Regions from separate parts of the Haloleucobacter ellipsoideus genome, predicted to be linked through region 3. Evidence: predicted binding sites of a transcription regulator. Region 3 holds the regulator's gene; each other region holds the start of a gene.

Region 1 (8,089 bases), on a different contig from region 3:
ATGTCATTCTCGACATGATTGGCGGCCCCTATATCCAGAAGAACTATGAGGCCGCCGCCATGGATGGACGCATCGTGCAGATTGCGTTCCAGATGGGCTCGAAGGCGGAGGTGGATTTCATGCGCATCATGATGAAGCGCCTGACCCATACCGGCTCCACCCTGCGCTCGCGCCCTGTCGCGCAGAAGGCGGAGCTGGCCGCCGCCATCACCCGGCATGTCTGGCCGCTGATCGCCGAGGGGCGCTTCCGCCCCGTCATGGATCACAGCTACCCCCTTGCGGACGCTGCTGCCGCCCATGCCCGCATGGACAGCAGCACGCATATCGGAAAGATCGTGCTGACGATGATGTGATCGTCAGCAGGGGCGGCAGCGCATTACCGGCGCTCCGCACACCCGGTGCCACGGACCTGCCATTCGCGGGCCCTGCGGCCTGTGTGTGCGGGCGTGACAAGAGCGCCCGCCGGCCGCCCCCTCGCCTTGCCCCGGCCGCGAGGCTCCTTTAGTGAATGAATGATTCTTCGTCCGTCCTTGTGTGATGTGCTTCGTGCCGACCTTCTCCCCGGAAGGCATATTATGGCGTGCGAAGAGCCAATTCAGGTGCGCTGACCCTATGCTACGCCTCTTTCTTGCTGCCCTGTTCGCCTTGCTTGCCACCTCTCTCGGCATGCCCCTCACCGCCCATGCCCTGGAGCCGGTGGCCGTGAGGGGAGACGCCAAGGTGACAGACCTCCTCCCCGCCGTGGAGCGCAAGAAAACAGAGGATGGGCGGTTCCAGTTCTCCACCGTGCCGGATGCCGAAGGTGTCGTGCGCCGCATCGAGGTGACAGCGAGCGAAGGGCGCACCGACAGCAACTGGATGATCTTCGCGCTCTCCAACGATACGGATGAGCAGGTCGACCGTCTCATCGTCGCCCCGCACTACCGCATGGTGGGCTCCGGCCTGTTCTGGCCCGATCTGGGAGACCGGCGCATCCTTTCCCTCACGCCCAGCCAGGGCTTCAAGCCGGAAAAGCAGAAGGCGACCGATGCGGACGCCTTCATGGTGACGCTGGACCCCGGCTCCACCGTGACCTTCGTGGCCGAGGTGAATGGCGATGATATTCCCCGCCTCTCGCTCTGGGAGCCGGATGCCTACAAGGACCGCGTCAACGCCTTCTCGCTCTATCAGGGCATCCTGATCGGCATTGCCGGCCTGCTGGCGCTTTTCCTCACCATCCTCTTCGTGGTGAAGGGCTCGGTGATGTTTCCTGCCGCCGCCGCGCTGGCATGGGCGGTTCTGGGCTATATCGGGCTGGATTTTGCTTTCTGGTCCAAGGTTTTCACCCTTTCCCCGGTAGCCGAGCAGTTCTGGCGGGCGGCCGGCGAGGCGATCCTCACCGCCACCATGCTGGTGTTCCTGTTCGCCTATCTCAACCTGAACCGCTGGCATGTGCGCTATGTGCACATTGCCGCCGGCTGGCTCACCTTCCTTGCCGCGCTGGTGGTGGTGGCGCTGCTGGACCCTCCGGTCGCGGCCGGCATTGCCCGCCTCTCCCTGCTCATCGTGGCACTGGGCGGCTTTGGCGTGGTGCTCTGGCTCTCCCAGCACAATTATGACCGCGCCGTGCTCATCATTCCCACCTGGTCCCTGCTGGTGGTCTGGGTGGTCATGGCGGGTCTCGCCATTGCCGGTGTGGTGAGCAATGAACTGGCGGCCCCGGCTTTGCTGGGCGGCCTTGTCATCATTGTCATGCTCATCGGCTTCACGGTGATGCAGCACGCCTTTGCCGGCATCGGGGCGGTCGAGGGCTCGACATCGGATCTGGAGCGGCGGGCGCTGGCACTGGCCGGCTCAGGCCTGATCGTGTGGGACTGGGATGTGGACTCCGACCGCATCTACACCTCGCCCGAGGCAGAGGAGGCGCTCGGCCTCAAGCGCCATTCGCTGGAAACCGAAGCCGCCGGCTGGCTGGAAGTGCTGCACCCGGCGGACCGCGACCGTTTCCGCGCCACTCTGGATGGCATCATCGACCAGCGGCGCGGGCGTATCGATCAGGATTTCCGCCTCAAGGCGGTGGATGGCCACTATCTCACCTTCAACCTGAAGGCCCGCCCGGTGGTGGGCGCCGATGGCGAAGTGGTGCGCTGTGTCGGCACGCTGTTCGATGTCACCGGCGAGCGCATTGCCGCGGAGCGTCTTCTGCATGATGCGGTGCGCGACAACCTCACCGGCCTGCCCGGCCGCGAGCTGTTTCTGGACCGGCTGGATCAGGCGCTCATCATGGCGCGGCAGGATGACCGTCTGCGCCCCACGGTGATGATCATCGATCTGGACCGCTTCCGGCAGGTGAATGTGGATGTGGGCATGACGGTGGGTGACTCCGTCCTGCTCACCGTCGCCCGCCGCATGCAGCGCCTGCTCAAGCCGCAGGATACGCTGGCGCGCCTCTCCGGAGACCTGTTCGGCCTCATCCTGCTTTCGGAAAGTGATGCGGAGCGCATCACCACCTTCGCGGACACGCTGCGCCGCGCCTTGCGCGCACCGGTCACCCTCGCCAATCGCGAGATGCTCGTCACCGCCTCCATCGGCCTTGTGCTGCTGGGCCGGGAGCTGGGCAAGCGCGATGAGGTGATGAAGGATGCCGAACTCGCCATGTACTATGCCAAGCGCATTGGCGGCGACCGCATCGAGGTCTATCGCCCCGCCATGCGCCAGCAGAAGATCGATGGCTCCACGCTGGAAGCGGAACTGCGGCAGGCTCTGGAGCGCGGCGAGATTTCCATTCGCTACCAGCCCATCGTCAGGCTTGGAGACCGGGCCATTGGCGGCTTCGAGGCCTATATGCGCTGGAACCATCCGCGCCTTGGTGAGCTGGCCTCGGCGGAGTTTCTGGGGCTGGCGGAAGAGACCGGCCTTGCCCTCGATCTGGGCCTCCATGTGCTGGAGACGGCCACCGCGCAGCTTTCCGAATGGCAGCGCATGTTGCGGGTGGACCCGCCCTTGTTCCTGCACATCAATGTCTCATCCCGGCAGATCCTGCGCCATGAGCTGATCCAGGATCTGAAATCCGTCCTGACGCGCCACCCAGTTGCGCCCGGCTCGCTCAAGATGGAGGTTTCGGAAAGTCTGGTGATGGAGAATCCGGAATATGCCGCCGTGGTTCTCGGCCGGGTGCGCGAGCTGGGTGGCGGGCTGTGTCTGGGCGATTTCGGCGCGGGCTATTCCTCGCTGGCCTATCTCCAGCGCTTCCCGTTCGACTCCATCAAGATCCAGCAGCGCTTCGTGCGGGATACCTCCAAGGGGCCGGCGCGGGCGGCGCGTCCGGTCATCGTCTCCTCGCTGGTCAATCTGGCCCATGATCTGGGCATGGATGTTGTGGCCGAAGGGCTGGAGCGGGAGGCCGAGGCTGACGAGATGACCCAGTTCGGCTGCGAATATGGGCAGGGTGTGGTGTTTGGCGAACCGCTCACCATGGAAGAATGCCGCTCGCTGATTGCCCCCGCTCCGGCTCCCTCGCCCAAGAAGAAGCAGGCGGCGGCCCAATAAAAGCTGGGGCACCTTGTGCCCCAGGCTGCGGGAGCGCTTTTCCCGGCTCTGGCCGGGAGGCGCCAGCAGCCGGATGCAGGCCCGTGGCCGGCAAGCGGGGCCGCCGGTCAATACGGGCAGAACCGGTGGCGTGAGGTCCGTTCAGGCGTGCCCGGCTTCGCTGGAAAGCATGGCCGGCTCGATCCCCATCCGGCGCAGGGCCAGATCATAGCGATGGTCCACCTCACCGCTGAAGATGAGATCCGCGCTGGCCGGGCATGTCAGCCAGCCATTGGCCTGTATTTCAGCCTCAAGCTGGCCCGGGGCCCAGCCGGCATATCCCAGCGCCAGCACCGCATCTCTTGGGCCGTGCCCGGCGGCAATGGCGCGCAGAATATCCAGCGTCGCGGTCAGGCTGATGCCGCCATCGATCGGAAGGGTGGAGTTCTCGACGAAATAATCCGCCGAATGCAGCACGAAACCGCGCCCGGTTTCCACCGGCCCGCCGCGCAGCACCTTGATGCGTGCAGCCGCTGGAGGCAGCAGGATGCGCGAGCCGTCATTCACCACATTCAGCTGGGCCAGCAAATCCGTGAACGCCAGATTTTCCACCGGCTGGTTCACCACGATCCCCATCGCCCCATCGGCTGAATGGGCGCACAGATAGACCAGGGTGCGCGCGAACTCCTGATCGCGCATGGTGGGCATGGCGATCAGCATCTGACCTTCAAGATAGCCGCAATCCGATTGCGGATGCCGGGGATCATCAATCTCGATCATGACCATAACCTACCGCGTTCAGGCGGTTTTGGGAATGGACATGGCCGCAAATCCGCCTCAGGCGATGATATCCGGGAAAAGCTGGTCCTCAAGATGGGTGATGCGGTCCTTGAGCTGGAGCTTGCGTTTCTTCAGGCGCTGAAGCTGGAGAATGTCCGCCCCCATCACGCTGTCGAGCGCGGCAATCGCGGTATCCAGATCGCGATGCTCCTGCCGCAGCCGCTCCAGAAGCAAGCGCAGTTCCCGTTCCTCGTCAGTGGTCATGCCCATGTCCGTCATCGCCGGAGAGTATCCGGATCGCCCCATAAATGTGCGCAGGGTCGCATGTCGCAAGCTGCCATATGCGCGTATCACATCCCGTGGCACAGATGCAGTATGCCATGAAAGCCCCTTGCGCGGAAAATGAAGGGCCATTTCCCTTCCGCAGGCCATGAGGCAGACAAAGTGCCGCGCCGGCACGCCGGCATTGCGCTGCATCATCGCCGTTGGGCGAACAAAGTGCCCACAAGGACAATCATATGACAGGAACCGGCATGCACCGCGAAGCTGTCTGCGGCTGAAGAAATGATGCAGTGCAAGACATCTTCCGCCCTCCACCGCCAGAATTACGGTCGACACCTTGTCAGTCACATGACAGACTGATGGCTGGTGACGTAGACAAGGAGCGGTACACATGTCCATCCAGTCGCACCTTCAGGAACTGAAGCGGCGCCACGCGGCCATTGAGCAGGAGCTCGGCCAGGAACAGTCTCGACCGGCCGCCAACCAGGCCAGGGTCGCAGAACTCAAACGCAAGAAACTTGCCCTCAAGGAACAGATCACGAAGCTTGGTGAGACCGCCACGGTCCATTGACAACACCGGCTTCGTTCCACGCCAACATGCGGCGGCATCCCCCTGCCCCTGAATCCAGGTGCAGGGACGGGTTTTCGTGCGCATCTCAACAGGCCGGCGGAAGAGTTATGTGCCGAACCCTTTGCGTTCCGACGCAAGGACAGGCATTAATCCGGCATTATGGCTCCTCCGCTGATCCTGCTTCAAGATATTCATCTGCGCTTCGGCGCCACGCCCCTGCTCGACGGAGCGGAACTTTCCGTTTCGGCGGGTGAACGCCTGTGTCTCGTCGGGCGCAATGGCTCCGGCAAATCCACCTTGCTGAAGGTGGCTGCCGGCCTTGTCGCGCCCGATGATGGCACACGCTTTTTCCAGCCGGGCACCACGGTGCGCTACCTGCCGCAGGAGCCTGATTTTTCAGGCTTCTCCACCACGCTCGCCTATGTAGAGGCAGGGCTTGGGCCGGGGGATGACGCCTATCGCGCGCTCTATCTGCTGGAACAGCTCGGGCTGACCGGGCAGGAAGATCCCGCGCATATTTCCGGCGGCGAGGCCCGCCGTGCCGCTCTTGCGCGCGTCATCGCGCCCGAGCCGGATGTGCTTCTGCTGGATGAGCCCACCAACCATCTGGACCTGCCCGTCATCGAATGGCTGGAAAAGGAACTGAAGAGCCTGCGCTCGGCCATCGTGCTCATCAGCCATGACCGGCGCTTTCTCGAAAACCTCTCCCGCGCCACCGTATGGCTGGATCGCGGCACCACCCGCCGCATGGAACAGGGTTTCGGCGCCTTCGAGGCCTGGCGTGACGAGGTGCTGGAACAGGAGGAAACGGAACGCCACAAGCTCGATCGCAAGATCGTGGCGGAGCTGGACTGGCTGCGCTATGGCGTCACCGCCCGCCGCAAGCGCAATGTGCGCCGCCTTGGCCTGCTCAAATCCATGCGCAAGGATCGCAGTGAGGAACGGCGCGCCACCGGCAATGTGAAGATCACCGTGAGCGAGGCGGAAACCTCCGGCAAGCTGGTGATCGAGGCCAGGAACATCTCAAAGGCCTTTGATGGCACTTGCGTGGTGCAGGATTTTTCCACCCGCATCCTGCGGGGGGACCGCATCGGCATCGTTGGCCCCAATGGCGCGGGCAAGACGACGCTCATCAAGCTGCTGACCGGCGAGCTGGCGCCCGATACGGGCAGCGTGCGGCTTGGCACCAATCTGGAAGTCGCCTCGCTGGACCAGAAGCGCGCCGCCCTTGCCCCCACCACCACGCTGCGGGATGCGCTCACGGGCGGCGGTTCGGATACGGTTCTGGTGGGCGGGCAGCCGCGCCATGTGATGGGCTATCTGAAGGACTTTCTCTTCACGCCCGAACAGGCCAATTCACCGCTTTCGGTTCTTTCCGGCGGCGAGCGCGGGCGGCTGATGCTGGCGCGCGCCCTCGCCCAGCCCTCCAATGTGCTGGTGCTGGACGAGCCGACCAACGATCTCGATCTGGAAACGCTGGACCTGTTGCAGGAAATGGTGGCCGATTATCCCGGCACTGTCATCCTCGTGAGTCATGACCGTGATTTTCTGGACCGGACCGTGACCAGCATCATCATGGCGGAAGGCCATGGCGTGTTCCGCGAATATGCGGGCGGCTATGCCGACATGGTGGCCCAGCGTGGCGCCGGCGTGGAGGCGCGGAAGAGCACGGAGAACCGCAGCAGCGCGAAAGACAGGCCAGCCCCCAGGAGCGCTTCCGAGGGCGGCGCGAAAAAGCGCCTCTCCTTCCATGAGCAGCATGCGCTCAAGACCCTGCCCGACACCATGGAGAAGCTGAAGCGGGAAGCGGAAGCAGCGGAAACCGTCCTGGCCGATCCGCAGCTTTACAGTCGTGACCCCGCCAGATTCGAGAAGGCAACAGCCACCCTTGCCCGCGTGCAGGCTGAGCTGGAGGCGGCCGAAGAAGAGTGGCTGCGGCTGGAAATCCTGCGCGAGGAACTGGGCGGTTAAGCTCATGCACTCCCCTGTATCGACTCAAGCGATACAGGGGAGTATCTTCAATCTTGTCTTATTCCAAATTGATTGATCGGGAAAATACCCCATCACCGCCCTGATCTATCTGGATGTGCAATATATTGCAGGATATAGGGCTTATACGGATGCGACATTGGGAAGCGAATACAGGCCATTTCTGCCCACTGAAGCAGATCTTGCCCCCGAAGCGCCCGGGCACACACCCCGAGTACACAATAAAACAAGCTTGATGCTTGTATACTAAAGGGCAATCGGATAGCCTCCCAGAGACAGATAGGTATCATAGTGATACTGCGTCTTCCGCACTGGGGATCATCGCATCATGACTCTTCCGCTGAGTGGCATCAAGGTAATCGACTTCACGGGCGTTCAGTCTGGCCCCTCCTGCACGCAACTCATGGCCTGGTATGGCGCGGATGTGATCAAGGTCGAGCGTCCCGGCGTGGGTGACGTGACCCGTCGCCAGCTGCGCGACATTCCCGAGCTGGACGCCCTCTATTTCACCATGCTCAATGCCAACAAGCGCTCGGTGGAACTGAACACCAAGACGCCTGAAGGCGAGAAGATCATGGAACAGCTCATCCGTGAGTCGGACGTGCTGGTGGAGAATTTCCACCCCGGCGCGATGGATCACATGGGCCTGACCTGGGAACGCATCCAGGAGATCAACCCGCGCATCATCTTCGGCTCCATCAAGGGCTTCGATGATGTCTCGCGCTATGCCGACATCAAGGCCTATGAAAATGTGGCGCAGGCTGCCGGCGGCGCCCTTTCCACCACCGGTTTCTGGGACGGCCCGCCGACGGTTTCCGCCGCCGCGCTGGGTGACAGCAACACCGGCAACCATCTGCTCATCGGCCTGCTCACCGCCCTTCTCGGCCGCGAGCGCACCGGCAAGGGCCAGCGCGTCACCATTTCCATGCAGGACAGCGTGCTGAACCTGTGCCGCGTGAA
Region 2 (8,089 bases), on a different contig from region 3:
CCCGTCATCACCTGTCCTCCTCGATTCGATATCGGCTAGATTACAGGCCATTATCGCAATTGCAAATCAATTGCATTACGAACTGAGTCACACTTACAGTCCTGCGTGAGCCTTGTCGCGGGGGCAGATATGCCATTTATTCCAATGCGTTGCGTTCGGGGCAAAGAAAAAGCGCCCCAGAGGGGCGCTTCCTGCACATCTCGAAACCTGAAACGGAGGCCCGGCCTCACAGCCAGGGGCGTTCAGATGCCTTGGCGGTTTCATAGGCATTGATAGAGGAGGCCTTTTCCAGCGTCAGGCCGATATCGTCCAGCCCCTCAAGCAGGCAGCGCTTGCGGAAGGGGTCGATCTCGAAACGGACCTTGCCGCCATCCGGCCCACGGATTTCCTGTGCCGGCAGATCGATGGTGAGCGTGGCATTCGCGCCGCGGTCCGCATCCTCGAACAGCTTGTCCAGGTTTTCCTGGGAGACGATGATCGGCAGAATGCCGTTCTTGAAGCAGTTGTTGTAGAAGATGTCCGCGAACGAGGTCGAGATCACGCAACGGATGCCGAAATCCAGCAGCGCCCAGGGGGCATGCTCGCGCGAGGAGCCGCAGCCGAAATTGTCACCCGCGACAAGGATCTGGGCATTCTTGTAGGCCGGCTGGTTCAGCACGAAATCCGGATTGTCCGAACCATCCTCATTATAGCGCATCTCGGAGAACAGGCCCTTGCCGAGGCCGGTGCGCTTGATGGTCTTCAGATACTGCTTGGGGATGATCATGTCCGTATCGACATTGACCAGCTTCAGCGGGGCGGCGACCCCTTCAAGAACCGTGAACTTGTCCATGGAGACCTGCAAGCCTTCCTGTTGAAACATGGGCAGGCGCGATGATGGCAGCCGGAGGGCGCATCATCCAACCCGGATGGCCCTTTCATTAACAGGCGCGGGCGGCCTTGCCCAGCGCCGCGAGAAGAGGAATGGACGGAAGCCCGGCCCCGCCGGGTCCCTGCCCTCTCCAGCCTCACTCCTGCACTTCCATCACCGGCTGGCGGCCGATCAGCCGTGCAAGCTGGCGCACGCGGTTGCGCATGCGCTCATTCACCAGCGGCACCAGCTCCTGCGGAACGGTCAGCACCAGCTGCTCGTCACGCACCCGCAGGGGCACACGCGGCAGAATGCCCGGCATGGCGGCCGAAAGCAGATAGGCCACGCGCATGGCGCCGCCCAGAATGCGGGCCCGGTCCAGCGTGCCGGTGGAAACCAGTTCCAGAATCCGGCTGCCAAGATCATCCGCCCCCAGTCCCTCATAGCGGAAATAGACCGCAAGGGCGAGGAAGGCCCGCTCCTGATGATCCACCCCGACAAAGGTCGCGCGGGAGATGGAGTTCATGCTCTGCTCGCCGCGATAATCGGGATGCGCGCGCCAGCTGATGTCGGACAGCAGGCAGGCTGCCCGGCGCAGGCGGGTCTCGTCACGGGATTCCTCAAGCGCCGCGGAAGAGGCGAAGAAGGCATCGGTCCAGGCCACCAGCTCGCCCCCATGCCGGGGAGAGCGCGAGCGCAGCTGGTTCACCTCCGCCGCGCTCAGCAGCAGCGGATCTTCCGCCTGCTGTTCCGCGCTCAGCAGTGAATAGAGCAGCCCCTCCCGCACACCGAGCGCGGAAATCACCACCTGCGAGGCGCGGCCCTGCCGCACCACATGCTCCAGCACCATGGCCCCATAGGCCAGAAGCGGCCGGCGGGCGGAGGGCACCGCCTCGATATGCGCCAGGGTTTCCGTATCACCGCGATAGATGATGCGGGAGAATTCCAGCGCCTCGCGGGCGGGAATGGCATAGCCATGCATCACATGCAGCGGATAGCCCTTCTGGAACATGTGCAGCCGGGCCAGCGCGCGCCATGTGCCACCCACCGCATAGAAGGTGCGCCCGGCCAGACCGTCCAGCACGCCTTCTTCCGGCACGGTGTCACGAATGATCTTTTCCGCCTTGCGCAGGGAGCGCGAGGAACGGTCCTGCAAGGCAAGGCCGCCCAGCGGCAGGGTGATGCCGGTGCCGAGCGTGCGGCCCTTCACATCCACCAGCTCCAGAGAGCTGCCGCCCAGATCCCCCACCACGCCATCAGGATCATGCACGCCGGAAAGAATGCCGGAGGCGGCAAGCTCTGCCTCGCGCCTGCCGGAGAGGATCTCGATCTTCACCCCGCATATATCCTCGCAGGCGGCGATGAAGTCCGGCCCGTTCTGCGCATCGCGCGCGGCGGCCGTGGCCAGAGCGTGAACCCGGCCCACCTGCATGGCATCGCACAAGGCGCGAAAGCGGCGCAGCGTGGAAAAGGCCCGCTCCACCGCATCGTCCTGCAGGCGACCAGTGGAAACCACCTCGCGCCCCAGACCGCAGAGCACCTTCTCGTTGAACAGGGGCGTCAGCGCCCGCTCAAGGCCCTCATAAACGACAAGACGAACCGAGTTGGACCCGATGTCGATCACGGCAATGGGTGCGCCGGCCCCCATGCGCGCCGGCGCGTTTCGCGGATCATCCACCGCCTCAGCGCCGGACAAGGAGGCTGCGCGGTGAAGAATGTTTGAGAGACTTTCCACGTCCAGACAAGCTCGGGTTCGTCATGAAATATTGATGGGCGTTGAACGGTTCCTCGCCCGGGGCGGGGACTATGCGTTCAGAAGAACCATCGGGCAAGACCCGCCAGCTCTGTTGATTATCAATGAGATTGGCCACCATGATCTGCTCCAGCACCTGCTCATGCACGGTGGGATTGGTGATGGGGCACAATGTTTCCACGCGCCTGTCCAGATTTCTCTGCATCAGATCTGCGGAGGAAATATAGACTATTGCATTGGGGCTGGGCAGGCCGTGGCCCGCGCCGAAGCAATAGATGCGGGAATGCTCCAGAAAGCGCCCGACGATGGATTTCACACGGATATTGTCAGACAGGCCGGGAATACCGGGGCGCAGGCAGCAAATGCCGCGAATCACGCAATCCACCTGCACGCCGGCCTGACTGGCCTCGTACAGCGCATCGATGATTTCCGGGTCCACCAGCGAGTTGCACTTCAGCCAGATCGCCGCCGGGCGGCGGGCGCGGGCATGGGCGATTTCCTCGGCAATGTGGCGCAGCAGGCGCGGCTTGAGGGTGGTGGGCGAAACCGCCATCTCCTCCAGCTCGCCCGGCTCGGCATAGCCGGTGATGAAGTTGAAGATGCGCGCCACGTCCTGCGCGATCACGGGGTCCGTGGTGAAGAAGCTCAGATCGGTATAGATGCGCGCGGTGATGGGGTGATAATTGCCCGTGCCCACATGCACATAGGTGGTGAGGCCGCCGCCCTCGCGGCGCACCGCCATGGACAGCTTGCCATGGGTCTTCAGCTCGATGAAGCCGAACACCACCTGCACGCCGGCCCGCTCCAGATCACGCGCCCAGCGGATATTGGCCTCTTCATCGAAACGCGCCTTCAGCTCCACCAGCGCGGTGACGGACTTGCCGGCCTCCGCCGCCTCGGCCAGCGCCTTCACGATGGGGCTGTCGGAGGAGGTGCGATAGAGGGTCTGCTTGATGGCGACGACATTGGGGTCGCGGGCGGCCTGACGGAGAAACTGAACCACCACATCAAAGGATTCATAAGGGTGGTGAACAAGAATGTCCTTCTCGCGAATTGCGAGAAAGCAGTCTCCGCCATGGTCACGGATGCGCTCGGGAAATCGCGCATTATAGGCCTTGAACTTCAGGTCCGGCCGGTCCACCCCCACGAGCTGGGAAAACTCGTTCAGCGCCAGCACGCCATTGACGACGAAGATCTCGTCATCGGCCACGCCCAGTTCACGGGCCACGAAATTGCGCAGCTCCTCCGGCATGGCGGCATCCGCCTCCATGCGGATCACCTCGCCATAGCGGCGCTGCTTGAGCGCGGTCTCGAACAGGCGGACCAGATCTTCCGCCTCTTCCTCGATTTCCAGATCACTGTCACGAACGACACGGAAGACGCCCTGACCCTTCACCTCATATCCGGGGAAGAGCGAGGAGATGAACAGGCCGATCATCTGCTCCAGCGTGATGAAGCGCTGGCCGGCCACATCCGGCAGGTCCGGCAGGCGGATGAAACGGTCCACCTTGGCGGGAATGCGGATCAGGGCATTCATGCCCCGCCCGTCGCCCTTGCGCGCCAGTTGCAGCGCCAGCGAGAAGCCGAGATTGGGAATGAAGGGGAAGGGATGGGCCGGGTCGATCGCCAGCGGGGTCAGCACCGGGAACACGCGATTGAGGAAATATTCCTCCAGCGCCTCGATATCGGCTTCCGTCACATCCCCGCCGGACACAAGGGTGATGCCGACGCCGGCCAGATCCGTGCGCAGCTCCAGCCAGCGCTCCTGCTGGTCTGAAATGAGCTGGGCCGCGGTGGAAAGAATGACATTGAGCTGCTCGGAGGGCGTGCGTCCATCCGGGCTCTGGGTCTGCACCCCTTCGCGCACCTGCTCCTTCAGGCCGGCGACGCGCACCATGAAGAATTCGTCGAGATTGTTGGCCGAGATGGACAGGAAGCGCAGCTGCTCCAGCAATGGATGATTGCGGTTGGACGCCTCTTCCAGCACACGCCGGTTGAAATGCAGCCAGGACAGCTCACGATTGATGAAACGCTCCGGCGAGGAGGCCAGCTCCAGCACCTCCGCGGCTTCATCGGCAAGGGCGTTGATGGGGCTGGCGTTGATGTTGCTGGTAGGGTTCATGTCCGCCTCGTTCACGTCCGTATCGCTCCCCTGCGTCAGGGCCGCGGCTTTCACCGGGCCCATCACCATAACCCCATGCAGTCGCGCGGAAGATGGTGATGTTGGATGACACTTCTATGACGAAACGCACCTGTTCGGACATGACACACATCATGTCCGCTCATTATGACATGTCGTCATCCGGTTCGTCGTCATCTTCCCTGTCATCCGGGCCGGTTGCAAGATCCGGATTCTCCCGCAGGACCTGTGCGGCAAGGGTGCGGGTGAGCGGACGTTTCTGCGCCAGGGCGGCCTCATCCAGCGCCTCGACGATGCGCCGTGCCCCGGCAACCGAGCGCTGCATGCGCAGCAGGATGTAATTCACCGTCGCCTCGTCCACGGTGAGCTGGCGATCGGCGAACAGCTTGACCAGAACCGCGCCGAGCAGGGTGTCATCCGCCGGCTCGATCATGAAGACCGGAACCGCGCGCAGGCGCGAGGCCAGATCCGCCGTGGCCAGCCTGAAGGTGGAAGGCGGCGTGCGGGCTGTCATCAGCACGAAGGCATGCTGCTCTCGCGCCAGATTGAGCAGGTGGAACAGGGCGGCCTCATCGAACCCGCCGGGCTCCAGATCCTCCAGCGCAAGGGCGCCGTTTTCCAGCGCCCGCGGCACCCCGGCGCGGGTCAGCTCCCCCGCCGCCAGCACGCTCCCTCCGGCCTGTTCGGCGAAGATATGGGCCAGATGGCTCTTGCCTGCCCCCTCCGGGCCCACGAGGCACACCACGCGCGATGACCAGTGCGGGAATGCATCGATCAGCGCCAGTGCGGCCGCATTGCCGGGCGCGCCCAGAAAATCCTCGCGGCGCAGGGCCGGTGCAGTGGAAAGAGCCAGCGGAAGCTGGCGGGGAGAAGAGGTGGTCATGTATCAGATCTCAGCCCGCATCCACCGCCGAGGGCGGATCTTCACCTGTCCCCATATAGAGGCGCGATGCCCGGTAGCGGGTGATGGCAAAGCCCACCAGCACACCGGCAACCGCCGTCAGCGGCACCGCCAGCAGCAGGCCGACAAAGCCGAACAGATAGCCAAAGGCGAACAGCGCGAACATCAGCCATACCGGATGCACGCCGATACTGTCACCCACAAGCTTGGGCGCCAGCACATAGCCTTCGAGAACCTGCCCGAAAATGAAAATGCTGAAAATCACGCTGATCATCGACCAGTCCGGAAAGAACTGGACGATGGCCACGCCAATCGCCAGCACGAAGCCGGTGAGCGAGCCCACATAGGGAATGAAGGTGATGGCTCCGGACACGATGCCGATGAGCAGCCCGAAATTCAGACCGGACAGGGACAGGCTGATGGCATAGAAACTGCCCAGCAGCAGGCACACCATGGCCTGCCCGCGCACGAAGCCGGCCACCGCGCTGTCCATGGCGCGGGCCAGCTCACGCACCACCGGGCGGTGCGGCACCGGCACCAGACGGTCGACAAAGGCCACCATCTTGTCCCAGTCGCACAGGATGTAGAACATCACCACCGGCGTCACCACGATGAGGGCGAACATGGCCACCAGCGCCTGCCCCCCGGACCAGACCGAGGACAGCAGCCCCAGAAGATAGGTCACGCCCTGGGTCATCAGCTCGGAGATGGAACGCTGCATGTCGGGCAGGCGGTCGCCCACGATATGGCTCAGCCATTCGCGGTTCTCCTCGGTGAACAGGCCCTGCAGGCGGGCGACATAGGCCGGCAGGCGCTGCATGAACTCCATGAGCTGGGTGGTGAGGAGGGGCAGCAGCACCAGAAAGAAGATCACCACCGCCAGCAGCATGATCACCACCACCACCAGCGAGGCGGGCGTGCGCCCGATGCCGATGCGGCGCATGCGCACCACGACAGGATTGAGGAAATAGGCCAGCACGATACCCATGACGAAGGGCAGCAGGATGCCGCTCAGCAACCACAGGCTGAGCACCACCACGGCAAGCGCGCCGACCCAGAAGCGCCATTCGATGCGCATCGGCCCGGCTCCGCTGCGCCGGGCAGCAACCAGCGCCCGCATCGCGCTCTGTGCCGTGCGCCTCTTGCCTCGCCGCGCGAGGGACCGTGCCTGCCGGTTCTTCAGTTCGCCATGTGGCGTATCCATTCCGCGAGATAGGCAGCGGCGGAAAGGCACGTCAAGACCCCGACAGCCACCAGCCCGACATTGAACGCGCCGGGCAGATGAATATCAAACCCCGAAACAGCCAGAACAAAGGCCGCAAAGGCGATCTGCGCCGCCGTGTTGATTTTTGAAACCAGCAGCGGGCGGATCACCACCGGCCGGGCCATGACCAGGGAGAGCACCACCGCGCCGATGATCATCACATCCCGCGAGACGACGGCAATCGCCAGCCAGCGCGGAATCAGCTCCACCACCGCCAGCCCCACATAGATGGACACGAGCAGCGCCTTGTCCGCCACCGGGTCCAGATAGGCGCCAAGCTCGGTCTGCATGTTGAAGCGCTTGGCGATGAAACCGTCCAGCGCATCGGACACGCCGGCCACGAGGAACAGCCAGAAGGCGAGCTGCACCTCCTGCGCCGCGATGGCCCACACGATCGTGGGCACAAGAACGATCCGGAACAGGGTGATGAGGTTGGGCAGGCTGATGCCGCCTCCCGCGGGAGAGAACAGACCCTTCATGCCAGCGGCTCACCCGGCGCAAGTCCGGCACGGGTTCTCGACACACTCTGCTGCACCACCCAACCTCATGGTTCGACCTCTCCTGCCGGATCAGCGCTGCCCGCGTTTCACCGAGAAGGGCGAGAAGCCCTGCTGGCCGGCCATGGCCTGAATGCGCGTGATGTTGACATGCCGCGCCACGGTGCAGGCGAAGAAGACCTGCTCGGCAATGTCCGCGCCGGTCATCGGGGCCATGTCGGCATAGACGTTTCCGGCCGCACCGGCATCGCCCCGGAAGCGCACGACAGAGAATTCCGTCTCCACCATGCCGGGCTCGATATTGGTGACGCGCACGCCGGTTCCGGCGGTATCGGCCCACACATTCAGGGCGAACTGCTTCACGAAGGCCTTGGTGCCGCCATACACATTGCCGCCGGGATAGGGATAGTCACCCGCCACGGAGCCGGTGAACACCAGATGCCCCTCGCCCTGCCCGACCATCTGCGGCAGGGTGGCCGCAACCGTGTTGAGCATGCCGCGGATATTGGTGTCCACCATGGTGGCCCAGTCTTCGTCCCTGGCCTCCCATGTGGGCTCCAGCCCCATGGCCAGACCCGCATTGGCAAACACCACATTGAAGCGCGAGAAGCCCTCGGGAAGCCCCGCGACCAGCGCGCGGGTGGCCTCCAGATCACGCACATCCAGCTCCGCGGTGTGGATCAG
Region 3 (8,089 bases):
GTTCCGTCAGGTCAAGAAAATGACGCAATCCGCTTTCCATCCCCATTATTCGGCGCCCCCCTGCACCACAGCACCAGCCGCCTCCAGCCGCCGGCACACGGTCTCGATCTTGTCGACCGCGATATCCGCTTCCTCAATACTCACGACGAGCGGGGGCAGCAGACGCATCACATTGTCACTCGCCGCGGGAGCCAGCAGCCCCTCGCCCCGCAGCTGCGTGATCATTTCACCCACCGGCACGTTCAGCTTCAGGCCCAGCAGCAGGCCCTTGCCCCGCACCTCGGCCACAATGGCCGGATGATCGGCCACCAGCTTTTCCAGCCGGGCGCGCAGATGGGTGCTGACCGCATTCACATGGGCCAGGAACTCATCCTTCAGGATGACATCAAGAACCGCATTGCCCACCGCCATGGCCAGCGGATTGCCGCCATAGGTGGAGCCATGCGTGCCCAGCGTCATGCCCTTGGCGGCCTTCTCGGTGGCAAGGCAGGCTCCCATGGGGAAACCGCCGCCAATGCCCTTGGCCACGGCCATGATATCCGGCGTGATGCCCTCCCATTCATGGGCGAAGAGTCGGCCGGTACGGCCCACGCCGCACTGCACCTCATCCAGCACCAGAAGCAGGCCCTTTTCATCACACAGGGCGCGCAACTGCTTGAGGAACCCTTCCGGGTGAACACGCACGCCGCCCTCGCCCTGTACCGGCTCCAGCAGGATCGCGCCGGTGCGCGGGGTGATGGCCGCGCAGACCGCCTCGATATCGCCGAAGGGCACATGGGTGAAGCCCGGCATATTGGGCTCGAAGCCTTCGAGATAGGCCGGGTTGCCGCCCGCCGCGATGGTCGCCAGCGTGCGCCCGTGGAAAGCCCCCTTGAAGGCGATGATCTGGTTCTTCTCCGCATCGCCATTGGCGAAGTGATATTTGCGGGCCATCTTGATGGCGCATTCCAGCGCCTCGGCGCCGGAATTGGTGAAGAACATGGTATCGGCGAAGGTGGCGGCACAAAGCCGCTCGGCCAGCCGCTCACCGCCGGGAATGCGGAAAATGTTGGAGATGTGCCAGAGCTTCTCGGCCTGGCCTTCCAGCGCCTTCACCAGATGGGGATGCGCATGGCCCAGCACGTTCACCGCGATGCCGGCGGTGAAATCCAGAAAACGTCGCCCGTCCGTCGTGACGAGCCAGCAGCCCTCTCCCCTCTCGAATTCGAGGTCGATGCGCGCATAGGTCGGCAGAACGGCGGTGATCACGAGACCCTCCTGGGGTGCCTGGATGCCCCTCCTCACGGGGCTGGATGGAAAACGGAACAGACAACGCGGCCGGAAGATCCGTCCTGGACGGCAGCCGCGCATGTAAGAACCAACAAGGCACAAACTAAAAAGGGCCGCCCCAGCGGGGGACGGCCCGACATTGAAATTCTAATGATCACACGCGCGAGGTCAACAATTCTTGACAGGCCCCGATACGCAAAACGCGGACAAGGGTTGCCGAAACGGCAATTCACCCCCCGCGCGCGCCGGCGGCAGAACCCGCAGGACGGGCGTGTGAAGGAAATGCTCGCAAGCAACTGGGGAAAACGCTAATGATTCGTTAACCGGGCCTGTTCCCGCAGCCGGGCATATTGTAGCTTCGCCGCTGCTACCTACGAGATGTCGTGTATCACCACCTCGCGGTAACAAGAGATTGTGAAGCTGCACTACAGCCCGAGATGCCGGGCCCGGTGGCCGGGTTCTCGTTCCGCCTGCAAACCGGCGGATGAAACGGCCATAGTGATGACCCGAGCCGTGTGCGATCCGGCCGGGACTGATGATGCGGCAATTGGAGATGAGCGATGAGCTGGACCGACGAGCGCGTCGAACTCCTGAAGAAGCTGTGGAGCGAAGGCCTCTCTGCAAGCCAGATCGCAGGTGAACTGGGCGAAGTCACCCGCAATGCGGTGATCGGCAAGGTGCACCGCCTGGGTCTTTCCGGGCGTGCGAAGTCGGTTTCCGCCCCTCCCGCGCGGCCCCGTGGCAAGACCCGGCCTGAACAGGCGGTGGAGCAGGAGCTCGAGCAGGAACAGATGGAGCAGCAGGAACAGCCTGTTGCTCCCCAGCGTCCGGTGACGCAGGGCAATGTGGCCCTTGCGCCCGTGCTGGAGGATATGGTGGAGGAAGCTCCCGTCGCCCGCATTGTCGAGGACAATGTGGTGCCCATGGGTCAGGGCTGCACCATCATGAGCCTCACCGAATATACCTGTCGCTGGCCGATCGGCGAGCCGGGCAGCGAAAGCTTCCACTTCTGCGGCGCCCGCTCCACGCCCGGCGTGCCCTATTGCGCGCACCATGCCCGCATCGCCTATCAGCCGGTGCAGGATCGCCGCCGCGATCGCCGCCTCGCCTATCTTTGAGGGCTGCGGCCTTTTCCGACGCGAGACAGCGTCATCCCAATTTCCCAAACGGGGCGCCTGGCGCCCCGTTTTCTGTTTGCGCCCCACCATCCGCCGCAAACAACCTTTCGGACGTTGCCCGTGCATAAAAAACAGGCATCATGGGTGGCCTGTGCGGCTCAACCTGTCTGCCTGCCCCTCCTTCACAGCACCGACACGCCCGGTAGAGATGCCCCCATGTCCCGCAGTTCTGATATTCTCCTGACGGCGCTTGCGCCTGTCATCTGGGGATCCACCTTCTATGTGACGACGGAATTCCTCCCCAGGGACTATCCCCTCACGACCGCCACCCTGCGCGCCTTGCCGGCCGGCCTGCTTTTGCTGGCCTTCACGCGCAAGCTGCCATGGGGAGTGTGGTGGGTGCGCAGCTTCATTCTCGGGGCGCTGAATTTCTCGATGTTCTGGGGCCTGATGTTCTATGCCGCCTACCGGCTGCCGGGAGGTGTCGCGGCGACACTGGCCAATTTCCAGCCGCCCATCGTCATCATCCTCTCCTATTTTCTGCTGAGCACGCCGATCCGCCTGTGGTCCATACTGGCTGTGCTGGCGGGCATTTGCGGCGTGGCCCTTCTGGTTGCGACGCCCAGCACGGCGCTGAACCCTTCCGGTGTGGCCGCCGGCCTGATCAGCGCGGGTTCCATGGCGGCCGGCCTCGTGCTCAGCCGGCGCTGGATGCCGCCTGTCTCGCTCACCACCTTTGCCGCCTGGCAGCTCACGGCCGGCGGGCTGCTGCTCGTGCCCTTCGCGCTGCTGCTGGAGCCGCCGCCGGCCACCATCACCCTGCACAATGTGATGGGCATTGGCTGGCTGTCCGTGTTCGGAGCCGCGCTGACCTATATTCTGTGGTTTCGAGGCATTTCCCGGCTGGAGACGGCCGTGGTGTCCTCGCTCGGCTTTCTCAGCCCCCTCACCGCCGTGCTTCTGGGTTGGGGTCTGCTGGGGGAGGCCCTCAGCGCCGGGCAGATTGCCGGCGCCCTGCTCGTCATCAGCAGCATCTGGCTGAACCAGCGCGTGCAGGCCGAGCCCGTGCCGGACATCACGGCCTGACCTTCCTGTTCGCGCGGGCCGGCGGCGGAGCAGAGCAGCGCCTCAGCCCCGTGCGAACATCTCGTTGAAGGAATAGCCCGCCCCGCGCACCGTGCGGATGGGATCGGACTGGCGCCCGCGATTGATGGCCTTGCGCAGGCGGCCGACATGCACATCCACCGTGCGCTCGTCGATATAGACATCCTGTCCCCAGACCCCGTCCAGCAACTGCTCGCGGGAGAAGACGCGGCCGGGGCTCTGCATCAGGAATTCCAGCAGGCGGAATTCGGTCGGCCCGAGATGGACCTCGCGCCCGGCCCGGTGGACACGATGGGTTTCACGATCAAGCTGGATGTCTCCGGCCCGCAACAGCGTGGCCACATGCTCCGGCTTGGCCCGGCGCAACAGGGCGCGCACGCGGGCCAGCAGCTCGGGTACGGAGAAGGGCTTCACCACATAGTCATCCGCCCCGGTGGAAAGGCCGCGCACACGCTCGGTCTCCTCCCCGCGGGCGGTGAGCATGATGACAGGCAGGCGCTGTGTTTCCGGCCGGCTGCGCAGGCGACGGCACAGTTCAATGCCGGAAAGGCCGGGCAGCATCCAGTCGAGGATCACCAGGTCCGGGACCGTTTCGCGCAGCCGCGTCTCGGCCTCGTCGCCCCGGTCCACGCTCTCCACACCATAACCTTCCGCTTCAAGATTGTAGCGGAGCAACAAGGTGAGGGGCTCCTCGTCCTCGACGATCAGAATTTGCGCCGCCACTGTTCACATCCATCTTGCGGCCTGCGCCCGAATGTGCCGCCCCGGGAGGGCGCGGGACAATTCCGGCTGGCAGGGAAAAGATGCGCGGTTCAAGGCCTCTGAAGGCCCCGCGCGCACAGGCCGGAGGCCCGCCGGCATCCCATCGAGATGCAGGGCGGGCCATGAGCCGGTTTGACCACCTCCCGAGGGGAGGTCAGCCCTTCACGCCCGTTCCGGGAAACACCACAGTGGTGTCGCTGGAAGCATCCGCCTTGGGGCGGCTTTCCGGCAGAACCTCGCCGGTGACCATGTAATAGACGATCTCCGCCACATTGGTGGCGTGGTCGCCCATGCGCTCGATATTCTTGGCGCTGAACAGAAGATGAGTGCACACCGAGATGTTGCGCGGATCTTCCATCATATAGGTCAGCAGCTCGCGGAACAGCGAGGTGTACATGGTGTCGATGGCGCCATCGCGGCCCCATACTTCCAGCGCCTTGGCATCATTGCGGCCGGCATAGGCATCCAGCACTTCCTTGAGCTGCTCCAGCACCAGATCGGAGATATGCTCCACGCCGCGCACCAGCTTCTGGGGCTGATACTCTCCCTCGATCGCGATGACGCGCCGGGCGATATTCTTGGCCAGATCACCGATCCGCTCGATATCATTGGCGATGCGGATCGCGGCGACGATCTCGCGCAGGTCCCCGGCCACCGGCTGGCGCTTGGCGATGATGAGGACGGCCTTCTCCTCGATGTCACGCTGCACCTGGTCGATGCCGGCATCCAGCATCACCACCTTCTGCGCCAGCGCCACATCGCGCTTGATGAGCGAGGTGACGGAATCCGCCACCAGACGCTCGGCCTTGCCACCCATTTCCACAACGGCGCGGCTGATTTCCTTCAGTTCGATATCGAAGGACGTAACGATATGATCGGGCATCTCCATTTGTCCTTCTCCCTCAGCCGAAGCGGCCGGTGATGTAATCGCGCGTCTTGATTTCCTTCGGGTTGGTGAAGATCACGTCCGAAGGCGCCACCTCGATCAGCTCGCCCAGATAGAAGAAGGCGGTGTTGTCGGCGCAGCGCGCGGCCTGCTGCATGTTATGCGTCACGATCACGATCGTGAACTCGCGCTTGAGCTCGTCGATCAGGTCCTCGATCTTGGAGGTGGAGATCGGGTCGAGCGCGGAGGTCGGCTCGTCCAGCAGGATCACCTCGGGGCGCACCGCAATGGTGCGGGCGATGCACAGGCGCTGCTGCTGGCCACCCGACATGCCCAGCGCCGAGGTGTTCAGCCGGTCCTTGGTTTCTTCCCAGATGGCGGCCTTGCGCAGGCACCATTCCACGCGCTCATCCATCTGCGCCTTGTTGAGGCGCTCATGCAGGCGCACGCCGAAGGCGATATTGTCATAGATGGACATGGGGAAGGGCGTGGGCTTCTGGAACACCATGCCGATGCGCGAGCGCACCACGGTGGAATCCAGCTCCTTGCCGACGATGTTCACACCGTCAAACATGACCTGCCCCTCGGCGCGCTGGCCGGGATAGAGGTCATACATGCGGTTGAACACGCGCAGGAGGGTGGACTTGCCGCAGCCCGAGGGGCCGATCATCGCCGTCACGCGCTTTTCGGGAATATCGAAATTGATATTCTTCAGGGCGTGGTTCTGCCCGTAATAGAATTGCAGGTTCTGCACCTTGATCTTCGTGGCCGCGGCGGCAGCGCCCGGCTTGGCGGCCACGGAAGAGGAGATATTGAAGGTGGGATCGACCGCAGAAGTCATCTGAGCCTCACTGAACTTTCTTTTGCCCGGCCATGTCAGAGGGCCTTGGGGGCACGAGGATGGTGCGAACCCGGCGAACCATCCGTCGGGTGAAGGTGGTGTGCATGTTGCCCTTCGGCATCCGGCCTGAAGGTCAGTTCATCCGCGCCAGAACGAGGCGCGATACCACATTGATGAAGAGCACGCCGGCGGTGATCAGCAGGGCGCCGGCCCAGGCAAGCGCAACCCAGTCATCGAACGGTGCGCCGGCATATTGGTAGATGGCGACAGGAAGGCTCGCCATCGGGCGGTTCAGGTCAACCGACCAGGCATTGTTGCCCAGCGAGGTGAACAGCAGGGGCGCGGTCTCGCCCGCCGCACGGGCAATGGCCAGCAGCACGCCGGTGACGATACCGGCACGGGCCGCACGCCAGGTGATGAACATCACCACCTTCCACTGCGGGGCGCCCAGCGCGAAGGCGGCCTCACGCAGCCCCACCGGCACAAGGTTCAGCATGTCCTCGGTGGTGCGGACCACGACCGGGATGACCAGAATGGCCAGTGCCAGCGCACCCGCCCAGCCGGAAAAGCCGCCGAAGGGCACCACCAGAAGGGAGTAGATGAACAGGCCGACCAGAATGGACGGGGCGGAAAGCAGGATGTCGTTCACGAAGCGGGTGATGCTGGCAATCTTGGTGCCCTTGCCGTTTTCGGCAAGGAAGGTGCCGGCGAAAATCCCGATCGGCCCACCGATCAGCACCGCGATGCCGACCTGGATGATCGAGCCGACAATGGCGTTCAGAAGGCCGCCATTCTGGCCCGGAGGCATGGTGATCTGGGTGAAGACATTCAGCCCCAGTGCGGGAAGGCCCCGCGCCAGCAAAGTCCACAGGATCCAGCCCAGCAGGAAGATGCTGAAGACCGCGAACGCGATGGAGATGGCCTTGATCGTCGTGTCCTTGGCCCGGCGGACTGCAAGAGAAGCCATGATGCGTGCCTTTCCCGATCAGTCCATCCGCGAGCGGATGAGCGCCCGGGACAATGCAAGAACGATGAAGGAGATGACGAAGAGGATGAAGCCCAGCTCCAGCAGCGAGGTCAGCTTCAGCGAGCCGATGGGGGCTTCGGGAAACTCGTTCGCGATGGTGGAGGCGATGGTGGCGCCCGGCGCGAAGAGAGAGGCCGAAAGACGCGTGGCATTGCCGATGACGAAGGTCACCGCCATGGTCTCGCCAAGCGCGCGGCCAAGGCCCAGCATCACCGCGCCCACCATGGCCGTGCGGCCGTAGGGCACCGAGACATTCTTGTAGACCTCATAGGTGGTGCACCCCACGCCATAGGCCGACTCCTTGAGCATGGCCGGCACGGACTCGAGGGTTTCCACGAACATGGAGGTGATATAGGGCAGGATCATCACCGCCAGAATGAGGCCGGCGGTGAGCATGCCCGAGCCCAGCGGCGGGCCCTGGAACAGCAGGCCGATCAGCGGAATGCCGCCCAGCCAGTCGATCAGCGGGGGCTGCACATAGGCGGCCATCAGCGGAACGATGATGAAGAAGCCCCACATGCCGAAGATGATGGAGGGCACGGCCGCCAGAAGCTGAATGGCCACGCCGATGGGCCGCTTCAGGGCCGGGGGGGCGATTTCAGTCAGGAAGAAGGCGATGCCGAAGGACAGGGGCAGCGCAACGACCACGGCGATGACGGCACTGAAAATCGTGCCGTAAATCATCACCAGCGCGCCATATTTCTCCGTCACCGGATTCCAGGAGGCCGTCCAGATGAAGTCGAGGCCGAAATGCTGCAGGGCCGGCAGGCCGCCCTTGAACAGCTCGGTGATGATCAGTCCCAGCAGGATCAGGACGAATATGCCGCTCGCCCAGAGCAGACCCACGAAGATGGGGTCAGAAATCGCCCCTCGCCGCCGGGCCAAATGAATGGGTTGGCTTCCGCCTCCCTTCAAACTGTCCACCGTTGCGTCCATCGGATGCCAACCCTTCGCCCGCCACGACCCGTGCGTGGCTCTCATTGAAAATATCAGGACCCGCCATCAGGCCCCGAAAAGTCCGTTTCACTGCGGCAGGGCCCCGCAGGCACTGCGCCCGGCGCACATGCCCGCCGACTTCCGCC

Evidence for each region. The regulator PhoB, encoded in region 3, activates phosphate uptake and scavenging genes when phosphate is short. The targets are predictions, from matches to a motif close to TGTCATNNANCTGTCAT.
Region 1: a site for PhoB is predicted at 4,795-4,811, ahead of ACT6QG_RS07730 (YdcH family protein). Genes of this name have one in related genera too.
Region 2: a site for PhoB is predicted at 4,831-4,847, ahead of ACT6QG_RS01965 (RNA degradosome polyphosphate kinase). Genes of this name have one in related genera too.

What each region holds. Positions count from the first base shown of each region.
Region 1 covers NZ_JBQWAR010000018.1:105,114-113,202, reverse strand. Annotated here, with positions in the region: gene ACT6QG_RS07750 (NAD(P)H-quinone oxidoreductase) at 1-353, shown strand, start outside; gene ACT6QG_RS07745 (EAL domain-containing protein) at 613-3,528, shown strand; gene ACT6QG_RS07740 (YqgE/AlgH family protein) at 3,670-4,287, opposite strand; gene ACT6QG_RS07735 (YdcH family protein) at 4,345-4,551, opposite strand; gene ACT6QG_RS07730 (YdcH family protein) at 4,961-5,140, shown strand; gene ACT6QG_RS07725 (ABC-F family ATP-binding cassette domain-containing protein) at 5,300-7,111, shown strand; gene frc (formyl-CoA transferase) at 7,458-8,089, shown strand, end outside.
Region 2 covers NZ_JBQWAR010000012.1:33,592-41,680, forward strand. Annotated here, with positions in the region: gene leuD (3-isopropylmalate dehydratase small subunit) at 227-832, opposite strand; gene ppx (exopolyphosphatase) at 1,008-2,498, opposite strand; gene ACT6QG_RS01965 (RNA degradosome polyphosphate kinase) at 2,533-4,725, opposite strand; gene ACT6QG_RS01970 (HdaA/DnaA family protein) at 4,889-5,626, opposite strand; gene ACT6QG_RS01975 (AI-2E family transporter) at 5,637-6,722, opposite strand; gene ACT6QG_RS01980 (CDP-alcohol phosphatidyltransferase family protein) at 6,824-7,354, opposite strand; gene ACT6QG_RS01985 (SDR family NAD(P)-dependent oxidoreductase) at 7,478-8,089, opposite strand, start outside.
Region 3 covers NZ_JBQWAR010000020.1:500,900-508,988, forward strand. Annotated here, with positions in the region: gene argF (ornithine carbamoyltransferase) at 1-40, opposite strand, end outside; gene ACT6QG_RS14140 (aspartate aminotransferase family protein) at 46-1,248, opposite strand; gene ACT6QG_RS14145 (GcrA family cell cycle regulator) at 1,830-2,387, shown strand; gene ACT6QG_RS14150 (EamA family transporter) at 2,604-3,473, shown strand; gene phoB (phosphate regulon transcriptional regulator PhoB) at 3,516-4,214, opposite strand; gene phoU (phosphate signaling complex protein PhoU) at 4,408-5,136, opposite strand; gene pstB (phosphate ABC transporter ATP-binding protein PstB) at 5,156-5,980, opposite strand; gene pstA (phosphate ABC transporter permease PstA) at 6,114-6,947, opposite strand; gene pstC (phosphate ABC transporter permease subunit PstC) at 6,966-7,943, opposite strand.